DNA from 2 places in the Thalassotalea insulae genome. Region 1 is predicted to be linked to the other one. Evidence: riboswitches for the same ligand, from Rfam matches in the RefSeq annotation. Region 1 holds a riboswitch; the other holds the start of a gene.
What was found. A riboswitch is a leader RNA that binds a small molecule or an ion and turns the genes downstream of it on or off. The one in region 1 is predicted to bind lysine.
Positions count from the first base shown of each region.

Region 2: linked by a shared signal. The riboswitch ahead of dapA (4-hydroxy-tetrahydrodipicolinate synthase) and the one ahead of lysC (lysine-sensitive aspartokinase 3) in region 1 are both predicted to bind lysine.

Region 1 is NZ_BSST01000001.1:67,779-73,695, reverse strand. It holds gene QQK06_RS00430 (class I SAM-dependent methyltransferase) at 1-290, shown strand, start outside; gene QQK06_RS00425 (Nif3-like dinuclear metal center hexameric protein) at 298-1,056, shown strand; gene QQK06_RS00420 (ElyC/SanA/YdcF family protein) at 1,089-1,847, opposite strand; lysine riboswitch at 2,068-2,274, shown strand; gene lysC (lysine-sensitive aspartokinase 3) at 2,433-3,782, shown strand; gene queC (7-cyano-7-deazaguanine synthase QueC) at 3,852-4,514, opposite strand; gene queE (7-carboxy-7-deazaguanine synthase QueE) at 4,589-5,266, shown strand; gene pdsS (proteobacterial dedicated sortase system histidine kinase) at 5,283-5,917, opposite strand, start outside.
Region 2 is NZ_BSST01000001.1:1,396,593-1,402,509, reverse strand. It holds gene QQK06_RS06420 (TonB-dependent receptor plug domain-containing protein) at 1-528, shown strand, start outside; gene QQK06_RS06415 (serine hydrolase) at 627-3,233, opposite strand; lysine riboswitch at 3,463-3,676, shown strand; gene dapA (4-hydroxy-tetrahydrodipicolinate synthase) at 3,758-4,705, shown strand; gene QQK06_RS06405 (2,3,4,5-tetrahydropyridine-2,6-dicarboxylate N-succinyltransferase) at 4,708-5,457, shown strand; gene QQK06_RS06400 (PLP-dependent decarboxylase) at 5,469-5,917, shown strand, end outside.

The DNA of each region.
Region 1 (5,917 bases):
TCTCTGCCATGCGAGTGAAAGATTGGTTGAATCTAATGGGGTACGAAATATTAATGGATCAACGTTGTCTTCACTCTTCATTAGCTCACCAAATGAGCCAGGGAGTGATAGCCCGCAACTGGCGTAAATTTGCCCAGCAATATTTACCAAGTTTAGGGTCTATTTATGTTATTGTTGCCAAAAAGCGGGTGTTGCCGTTAACGCCAATTAAACCGCAATGGAAATTACGGGCGAAATTGCAGCCGGTCAATGTCACCCCCATGAATTCTTCACGAATAAGTAATAAGTAGCACTATGATATTAAGAGCAGAATTAGAATCCTATTTAAATCAATTATTAACGCCTGAGCTGATCAAAGATTTTTGTCCGAATGGATTACAAATCCAAGGGAAAGAACAAATCAATAAAATCATCACCGGGGTAACGGCGACTGAAGCGCTGATCGATCAGGCCATCGTAGCGAAAGCGGATGCAATTATCGTCCATCACGGATACTTTTGGAAAAATGAATCTTATGTTATTCGTGGCATGAAATATCGACGGATCAAAAAACTGCTAGATCATGATATTAATTTATTTGCCTATCACTTGCCGCTGGATATTCACCCTGAGCTTGGGAATAATGCCCAGCTGGCAAAGTTGTTAGAGATTGAAGTTACAGGGCCGCTAGAGCTAGGTAATCAGCAAAGTGTCGCTATTCAGGGGCAACTTAAAACAGCTATTGCGGCTGAAGACTTTGTTAAGCGAGTTGATTGCAAATTGGCCCGAACCTCATTGCATATCGCACCACCATCAAATAAAGCGATAAAAACGATTGCCTGGTGCACTGGTGGAGGCCAGTCATATATCGAGCTGGCAGCCGAGCAGGGGATAGATTGCTTTGTCTCCGGCGAAGTCTCTGAACAAACTACCCATATTGCCCGGGAAATGGATATACATTTTATTGCTGCCGGCCATCACGCCACTGAGCGTTATGGCGTACAGGCACTGGCTCAGCACCTTAATGAACAACTAGCGCCTAATGCTGAGTTTATTGATATCGATAACCCGGTGTAATTGTCGCTGTATATTGGCTTATATCCTATTTCCTAAAAGGATTTAAGCCATTGTACTAATAGCCCGAGCGTTTCATACCATGCAGTGGTGGTTTGTACTAAATTTTGACTGTTTGGCAGGTAATAAAGCCAGCGTTTTTCTTGCTCAAATCCTTTGACATAAAAGTTGGCTGGCGCCGCGATCACTTCGACCCCTTGTTGAACAAAGTAGTTAATCGCGCGTGGCATATGATCGGCGTTAGTTATGAGTGCCGCTTTGCTGCCTTTTATCCGAGGAGCAATAAGTTCAGCTTCTTCTTCGGTATCTTTTGGAAAACTCTCGATCAGTATCTTGTGCTTAGGAATGCCCAATAATATTGCCGCTTGTTTGACTTTTTCAGCATTGGATTCCTGATTATCAAATGCGGCACCAGAGGCAATGATTTGCGCCTCTGGGTGTAAACGATAAATACGCACCGCTTCTACTAAACGCTCCAATGAACAAGTAAACAGTTGTGCGGTTGCCGGTAATTTTTTATCTGATGTATGACCGCAGCCGAGTACCACAATATAGTTTAATGAACCGGTAGGGTTGTTATAACTTTGGTACTGACTTTCTAACGGTAATATTAAACGATCTGATACCCAGCCAATAGAAGATAAAATAAGGATCAAGCTACCAGCAATCAGACAGTTAAAGCTTAATTTTGGCTTTTTATGGAAAAAAACAATGGCGATTATCAACAAAATAGAGATGATGCTAAGCGGCATTAATAGAAAACCAAGTACCTTTTTCAGAAAAAATAAATCCAATTTTAATCCCCTTTGATTAAAAACAATATTTTAGCAATCTAGCGTGTACTTTGAATAGCAAAAGAAATACTTTTTTAGTGGTTGATTTTTTTTTGATACTAAGGTTTAATGCCCTTGTTGTAAAATTAGACTAATTACTCAAATTAAAGCTTTTATCTAAAGATATTGAAGCTTTGCTGAACTGCTTAGCATAGCGCTAAAACGTTTTGGTCTGATATTACACACCAGAAGAGGTGCATTAGCCAGGTAAATAACAATAGGAACCACATTCCTTTGACGGTTATTGAGGGGGACTAGTGCCGAGGAGCTGTATATGTGTGGCATTGCAGTTTCGGTCACTAAGGTTGAATCCTTAGGATTGTCACCGCTACTAACATAGGACCAAGGTCCAGCGTTAGATAGATAAGGGTGGAGAGCTTCTGGCTGAAACGTATATTTCCGTACTATGTTGCGGATACTCTTCAGTCATGCTCTTCCTTAGATATTTTTGTCGTCACATACGACCATTAGGGAGACCTTTTATATGTTATCCATTACATTACTTGATAGTGTACTATTGATGCCCGCTGCTAGAGAGGGTAGTTCATGTCGTTAAACAATTTAACTGTTGCTAAATTTGGTGGAACCAGTGTTGCTGATTTTCAGGCAATGCTACGTTGTGCCGATATCGTTAAAAATGACGCTACTAATCGTTTAGTGGTCGTTTCTGCCAGTTCAGGTGTCACTAATTTACTGGTACGATTAAGTCAGCAAAATATTCCAGCTAGTGAACAACAATCAATTTTAGCGAACATCAGCGACATTCAGCAAAATATCTTAGTTCAGCTTAACGATCAGCAATTAAGTGACGAAATTTCTGTTTTGCTGGATGAACTGGCTGAACACGCGAAGGCGCAGGGTATTAATCACAGTAAGAGCATTGCAGATACTATTTTATCGTACGGCGAGCAAATGAGTTCTCGTATTTTTGCCAAAGTATTACAATCTGTAGGCGTTGATAGCGCGTATTTTGATGTTCGCCAAGTGATGAAAACGAATAGTTTATACGGTCAGGCGCTGGTTGACATTGAACAGTTACAGAAAAATGCGAAAGAATATCTCGCCCCTAAACTTCAACATCAGGTGTTAGTGACCCAAGGCTTTATCGGTCAAAATGAGCAAGGTGAAACTACGACATTAGGCCGTGGAGGTTCTGATTATAGTGCTGCTTTATTAGCGGAAGCATTAACGGCGAATAATCTGGCAATTTGGACCGATGTGGTTGGGATATTTACTACCGACCCACGTATTACTGATCAAGCACGCTCGATTAAAGAGATCAGCTTTGGTGAAGCGGCAGAAATGGCCACCTTTGGTGCAAAGATCTTACACCCGGCCACGCTGATCCCGGCAATGCGGCAAAATATCCCGGTATTTGTCGGTTCCAGTAAAGAGCCTGAAAAAGGTGGCACCCGCATTCAACAACAAGTGGAATCGAGACCGACATATCGTTCCATTGCGTTGCGCAGAGAACAGACCTTAGTCACAGTTAAAAGCCCAGCAATGCTACATGCTAGCGGTTTTCTCGCGAATGTATTTGCGGTCTTAGCAAAACATGAACTCAGTGTTGATTTGATCACTACGTCAGAAATCAGTGTTGCCATGACTTTTGATAATCCAGAAGGTTCAACTCAGGCATTATTAAATTCTACCGTGGTGCAGGAACTTGAACAGCTATGTGAAGTTTCTGTCGAGCACGGATTGTCATTAATCGCGGTGGTCGGTAATCAAATCCATCGTACTAATGGGGTTGGTACCAGTATTTTTGATACCTTAAAAGGCATTAATGTTCGGATGATTTGCCAAGGAGCGAGTGAGCATAATTTGTGTTTTCTTGTGGATGAACAACAGGCGAATGAAGCGGTAGAAAAATTGCATAGCAGTTTGTTTGCTTAACATTAATCTTGACCGGATAAAGAAAAAGCTCAGCGATTGCTGAGCTTTTTCTTTTGTCGTGAAGTTTTTTTATTGTGCTTCATAAGCCAGTGGGTCAACGGCATTATTATCGCTAAATGCTTCTAAGCGTTCCTGACAGGCACCACATTTACCGCAAGCTTTTTCTCGGCCGTTATAACAGGTCCAAGTATCGCTATAATCTAAGCCCATTTTTAAGCCATCAGTTAAAATATCCGTTTTAGATACATTCAGATAAGGGCTAAAAATTTCCACGGGTTCATAATTCGCTATCTGACATACTTCATTCATTTTTAACACAAATTCAGGTCGGCAGTCCGGGTAAATTGCATGATCGCCGGAGTGTGCGCCGTAATATACCTGACTGGCCCCCACAGATACTGCATAACCCACCGCCAGTGACAATAGGATCATATTACGGTTTGGCACGACCGTAGATTTCATATTATCAGCTTCATAATGCCCTTCAGGGATGTCAATATCATCGGTTAATGATGACCCGGCTAATAATTGATTGATTGCAGAAATATCAATAACTTTGTGCTCAATACCTAAGTGGTTGCAAACTGTGCGAGCACAGTCGAGTTCTTTAACGTGTCGTTGGCCGTAATCAAAAGACAGCGCATAAATTTGTTTTCCGTCCTTTAACGCACGATTAAGGACAGTAAATGAATCCATGCCACCAGAATAAATTACAACGACTTTATTACTCATATTTGATGCTCTTTCGGGGTATAATAAAAAACTTGCGCATTTTACTGTAAATCATCAACGGGCTAAAGCATAAAGTGAACACCACAAGTTATAAAATTAATGAATTATTTGAAACGATTCAGGGAGAAGGTTCATTTACTGGACAACCTTCAATATTTATTCGTTTGCAGGGCTGCCCGGTAGGCTGTTCATGGTGTGATACAAAACATACCTGGGAAATTGATTTAGATCAGCAAATACCAGCAGCACAAATGCTAGCTAAGTCTCAGGAAACTGAAGCCTGGTCAGCGCTGAGTCCGATAGAGATCCTTAAGGTTTTTAACGAACAGGGCTTTCAGGCTAAACATATCGTGATCACTGGCGGTGAGCCTTGCATGGTGGACTTAGTGCCTTTATGTTCAGCCTTAGAACAAGCCGGTTATAGTTGCCAGATAGAAACTTCAGGAACTTTTGAGGTGTTAACAACGGCTAATTGCTGGGTGACTGTGTCACCAAAAGTAAAGATGAAAGGTGGCTATCCGATTTTAACGTCGGCGATGCAACGGGCAAATGAGATTAAACATCCGGTTGCAACAGAGCAACATGTAGATGACTTGCTGGCGCTAATAGCAGAGCATCAAATTAACGATACCCCGATTTATTTACAGCCGATCAGCCAGAAAAAGCGCGCAACGGAATTGGCGATTCATACTTGTATTAAACATAATTGGCGCTTATCGGTTCAGGTCCATAAATATATCGGCATAGAATAGCTTACTTTATCTTAGGTTATTTAGCTAACGGCAGAGCGATGGTGACCGTTACGCCTTGTGGGTTATGGTGATTATTGGCTGAGATAGAGCCGCCATGAAACTCGCAAATGAGACGAGCGATATAGAGACCTAATCCTAAATGGGGCTTTTGATCGTCTGGTTTTGCGACTTGATTATCACGAATTGATACCATGGAGTCGAACAATCGTTCGGTCATTTCCTCAGGTAATAAACTGCCGTTATTACTGATATAAAGCCTAAACCAGCCATGTTTTACTTCACTACTGAGGGTAATTTGCTGATCCTGACTAAACTCTACCGCGTTAATGATCACTTTATCGAGTAATTGTGCGAGATGCTCCGGAGAACCGAATAGCTGAATATTTGGCAAAGTGTAGGACAATTGAAACTTTACCTCGGGGTAAATTTGTTGGTAACCTTTGACACAACCATTGAGCACATCAAAAAAATTAAACTGACTTTTATCCGTCGTTTTTAACATTTGCTCTAACCGAGTTGCTTCACTCATATTGGTTAAGATCAAATTTAAGCGATGCAAGCCCGTTTGAGCACGCTCGATATATTCATTGTGGCGGTTACTGTCTTGCTGCATCGTTAGGTTTTCCAATGAGGTTCTCACTACCGCAATTG
Region 2 (5,917 bases), 1.3 Mb from region 1:
AATACCCTAGTGGCAATGAGTGTATTCCGTTTTCATGCTAAAGATATTGTGCAGTTTGTCTTTGACGAAACACGTAAAGGTAATGTTGCACAAAATATTGGTCAGCAAAAAGGTCATGGCGGTGAAGTTAGTTTTAAATGGAAGCCGATGGATAATATGACCATTAATGCAAACTATTCATTATTGTCATTAAAGGATGAATATGACAATAATGTCGCCGATGTACCTAAGCAAATGGCGTATTTAGCGATGAACTGGAAAGTCTCTGATAATTGGAACTGGAATCTCGATGCTAAATGGATAGGCGAACGTTTGCGCGGAGCATCGGATCTTAGAGCTAATGTCGCTCAATATACCTGGATTAGCACTAAGCTAGAACGCCGCGAACTTATCGATAACTTGTCGGCGGCAATCATTGTTAATAACCTATTTGATACCGATGCCAGAGAGCCGAGCAGTGTCAATATTAGTGATGATATTCCATTGCCTGGAAGGCAAGTATTGTTTGAGCTTAATTATCAGTTTTAGTTGAAAAATTACTAATAAGTGTTTTCATCGAAAGGCCACTGTCCTTACTTGTCATCAATTAAGGCAGTGGCAAAAAGGGAAATTGTTATTTAGCTAAGTTATTGTGCTAATCCATAACGATATAAGGCTGCTAATAATGGCATTAATTGCTCGTCAAGCTCATCGTTACCGACATATCCGTCTTCACCATTCATTAATACCACCAGACCGGTTTTTGTCGCGGTGTTATATTGCATGATAGCATTGGTACCGGGATCGCCGCCGCTATGGCCAATATATGCGCCATGTCTGTACCAGAATACCCCTTGAGTATCACGTTGGTTTAACACCTCTGTTTGTGAAGACAACATGGCTTCAACGGTTTCTTGTGCTAAAATTCGGGTGCCCTGATATTGACCGCCTTGGGTAATAGCGATTAAAAATCTGGCTAAATCACTGGCACTGATATTTAAATCTCCGTCGTAGAAGGTTGGATAGCTAAATTCCGGAACTGCTATCGGATTGAGCTCTGTATCAAGCGAATATTGTACTGCTTTGGCATTATTTGGATTCAGTTCAGTATGATGCCAGGCGGTATTGTTCATATTGAGCGGAGTAAATATTTGCTGTTGCATCACTTCGGAAAAGTCGATATTGAGTTTCTGTTCGACCGCATAGCCAGCCAAACCCGCACCAATATTGCTATATTGATGCGTTTTATTAGGAAAGCCGTCTTCGTCCTCATTATAAATACCGTTCATGACATAACGACCATTTTCGTTGAAGTACTCAGTGGCAAAGAAAGTGGTTGGCTCTACAGGAACAAACTCTGGGCACTCTTCAACACCATATAGACGGTATAACGAACGGTTGTTTTCGTGTAAGTAGTAGCTACAGCCGTAACCATCACTATCACGTATCCCTGAGGTATGAGTCACTAAGTGGCGTAGGGTAATGCCATCACTTTCATCTGTATTGGCAGGATTGTTGGGGTTAAAACTTAGGTTCATCTCGGTCAGCTTATCATCCAGGCTGATATTGCCTTGCTCTACTTGTTGCATGATACCTGCGGCAAGCATTGCTTTACTGATAGAACCGACATTAAAGGGTGTGTCCATAGTGATGGCAATGTCTTGTTCGATATTGGCTAAGCCGTGTGCTTTTTGATAAACAATTTTGTCGTTTTTAATGATGGCAACCGCAACGCCAGGTATTTTCGTCGGGACAAAATATTGCTCAAACGCCTGATCAACTTCGGCTTTGCTTGGCGTAGTATCTGTTATCGCGTCAGTTGCTTGCAAGACATAATCTATCGGTGTGTTGGAATAATATAACAAGTCTTGGGTGGCATAGACCGGCATTTCAACCTCAGGCGTGACACCTATACGTTCGACAACCTTACCTTCACTATCCCGGTATACTTCATTGCTTAAGGTTAATGCCCAGCCATTAGGGAGTTGATGGTCTAAGACATCAGAAACACTGCCATTAGTCGGTTCGCCAATCATGGTGACTTGTGGTAGGGCCTTTAATGCCATGGATAGCACTTCGCCGCCACTGCCAGTGCTACGACCGGTGATCACATAGACCGGCTTATCAAAGACTGCAATCGGAGATTTTGTTAGCTTAAGCTCATAATTGTCGCCCTGGTAATTGCGGTTATTGATGGATTTAGTGGCGATAACTTGTTCTTTATCGCTAAAGTAACTGGCTATTTTTAACGCGATATTATCAAAGCCACCACCGTTATAACGTAGATCGATAATAAGCGCGTCGCTGTTGGTAAAATCCGCTAATGCCGTTTGCATGATAATGTCGGTATCAGCTAGATCTTGGCTGATTAATGCTAGGGTGTCTAAAAAGTTGTCGCCATCCTGTTCTTCGCTGTCGTTAATATTTTGTACTCTATCGATACGTAGATATCCGAGATTATCAGCGAGTTTACCCCAGCGAATAGCATTGCTGTCTTGATAGCTGTTAAGTTGGTGTTCTTGCAGCAATTGGGCTACTACCTGGTCGTTGTAGTTCATTAATTCTTGCCAGGCTTGGGCAAAATCTTCTTCGGCATCAACTACCGAACTTCGAAGCACTTCTAAGATAAATCCGTTTAATGCATCTCCGCTAACATCTTCATCGTCGCCGTCATAAAGCGCTAGATGGCTATCACCAAAGGTCGAGATAATGTCTTCAATGATTTCAAAGAACTCCTGCTTAGTGGTTGAGCTGGTAATTAACGGACGATACTCATCATAAACCAATTGCCAATCGATATTACGTGTTTCAAAGAAGGCATAATAGTCGTTCATGGTATGCCAGAAATACTCAAAGTTAGTTTCTGGATCGGTTTGGGAAAGTAAACTTTCTTGCTGACAGTTTTCAGGTAATTGCTGCTTGCTGATAAATACTTGGTCATTGGAGCCGGTCCCACTAAACCTTAGCTGGTTGTTATCAATCGATAATAAACTGGCAGCCGCTTCAATATCATCAAGTTGGGCGCTGTCGGTTTTGACACAGCCATAGCTATTGAAGTTATAAGAACTAAAGTGCTCATTATCTATCTGCCATAAGTTACCCGTGCCTGGTAGCTCCCAGATGCCTTGATACTTAGCGAAAACCGAGGCGACAGGCTCGACAACATCCGGCTTTTTATTTTTTGCATCTGAACCGCCGCAAGCGCTTAACAGTACAGCAATGGCAATCAAACTAGGGATTGCAATGTTTTTCATTTGTTAAATTCCTTGTTAATTATTTAGACTCCAAGGATATTAAGTTCAAACGCAGTGAGAATCTGTGAGTAGATTGTGGTGTTTTTGTTGGCAAATGTCAGAAAGTGTAAAAGTCCGATAAAGTCGTTTTCGGCTATTGTCAAAAGTTAGAATAAATGTTCTAATAATCGCGTCCCTTATTCCCGTGAGTTAGTTTGTAGAATGATTTTTATTCATTAACTCACTAAAAAGGGCCAGAAGAGGAGCGTTAACTAGGTAGTTATCATGAAGAGATCAAACTCTAATGATTGATAATGATGGAGATTAACGCCGAGGCAGTGACATTTTTGATGATGCAACTGTCGGTTGTTTAGGTTGAATCCTAACAATTGTCACCTGTGCTTAATTTATTATTTTGATGAGTAATAAATTAAGCAAATTTATGGTGGAGAGCTTCTGGCCTTTGTAAGCCTCTCTGCCGTTCGTGGCGAATACAGGTATTACAAACGCCACTAAGTTCTCCGAACAACTAGAGTTCGTGAGAAATGAATCTGACAAATCACATAACAAATTTAAACCACATCTCATTGTGGACCGCTCTGGTGACGCCGATGCGGCCTGATGGTGCCATCGATTTTGATAATCTGATTGCATTGGCCCGGCTGCAGGCGAAGGCCGGTAATGGCATTACCTTACTTGGTAGTACCGGCGAAGGGCTTGCATTAACTCTTGATGAACAATTGGCCGTGGTTCAGTGTGTTACAAAGCTATCACTTAATGTCCCTATTATGGTGGCTGTTGGCGGCTATAACCTGGCGGCGCAAAAAGCCTGGATTAAACAGTGCAATCAAATGGCTATTCACGGTTATTTATTAACCTCGCCAATTTATGCTAAGCCGGGCACTGTAGGTCTGAGTCATTGGTTTAATGAACTGCTTGAGCAAGCCACTTTCCCTTGTATGATTTACAACGTGCCGTCACGTAGTGGCGTGACTATTCCTGTTTCAACGCTACAAAATATTCAGCATCACCCCAATTGTTGGGCGCTAAAAGAAGCCAGTGGCGATTTAGCCACTTTATTGGCGTATCGCCAGCATTGTCCCAAGATTGAAATTTATAGTGGTGAAGATGCCATGATGCCGTATCTGGCTGCTGCTGGAGTAAAAGGCTTAGTGTCGGTTGCCGCCAATATCTGGCCACAAGCTACCCATCGCTATGTCGAGCTGGCGTTAGCAGGTCAACATCATGAATTATTTCCTGTCTGGCAAAACGCGGTAGATGCCTTGTTTCAAGTGGCGAGTCCTATTGCTACTAAAGTACTGATGACAATGAAAGGGCAATTAAATCATAGCAGATTACGGGCACCGTTAATTGAACAGGAGTTAGATTCAGAGAATCGCTTAGCTGAAGTTGATCAACAAATTAGTCGCTGGTTTAACAGCAAACAAAATTTAGCAATTATTGAAAATAAACAAGTTATTGGAGTGAAGTAGTAATGAGCTGGCAAGACACATTAGCCGAACTAGAAACGGGCACTATTCGCGCAGCAAATCAGGACGAACAAGGTAACTGGCATGCAAATGTCGCTGCAAAAGAGGCTATTCTCGCGGCATTTGGCGCCGGAGAAAATATTGAATTTAACGGCAATTATCAAGGCTTTGTTGATAAACATAATCTCGCGGCTCGTCAGTTTACTGTCAGTGATGGCGTTCGTTTAGTACCTGGGGGCTCGTCTGTGCGCCGCGGTGCTTATGTTGCGCCTGGTGTCATTGTAATGCCGCCGGCCTATATTAATGTTGGTGCTTTTGTTGATTCCGGCACTATGGTGGATAGCCATGCATTGATCGGTTCTTGTGCTCAAGTCGGCAAAAATGTCCATGTTTCTGCGGCGGTGCAAATTGGTGGGGTGTTAGAGCCGATAGGCGCTAGTCCGGTGATTATTGAAGATGACGCATTTTTAAGTGCTGGTGTGGTGATCGTTGAAGGTATCGTAGTGAAAAAAGGCGCGGTGCTAGCACCAGGGGTGTCGTTATCGGCTTCTGTGCCTGTTTATGATTGTGTTAATCAAGTGATGCTAGAAAAAGGTGCAGATATTCCTGAGCGTGCGGTGGTGGTACCAGGTACTCGCCCAATGAATGGAGCTTGGGCGCAATCACAAGGTTTAAATATGGCGTGTGCTTTAATTGTGAAATATCGCGATGAAAAAAGCGATGCCTCGTTAGAGCTTGAGTCTGTTTTACGTTAATAGGTGAGCATATGTCAGCACATCCGCATTGGTTAGCTAAGCCGTTAGCCGCATCGTTACAGCAACAGTTTGCCGATGATATTGAGTATCAAGTCGCTAACGGTTGCTTTGTTTATGATCTCGAGCAGCTACAACAGCATTTAGCTAAGTTGCAGCAACAGGACGTGATCAAACTGTGGTTTGCCGTTAAAGCAAACCCATTGTCGCGTATTATTCAAACCTTAGATCAGGCGGGATTTAATTTTGATGTTGCCAGCACAGGCGAATTATCTCAAGTGTTGGCGCAAGGCATTTTACCTGAGCGAGTATTAAACACAGGGCCGGCAAAATCACAACGGCAAATTCATGCTTTTATAAAACAAGGCGTGCGGGTGTTTGTTGCTGAAAGTATTAATCAGCTTAAGTGGATAAACCAAGCCGCGGCTATTGAGCAGGTAACGCCTCAGGTCTTGCTGCGGGT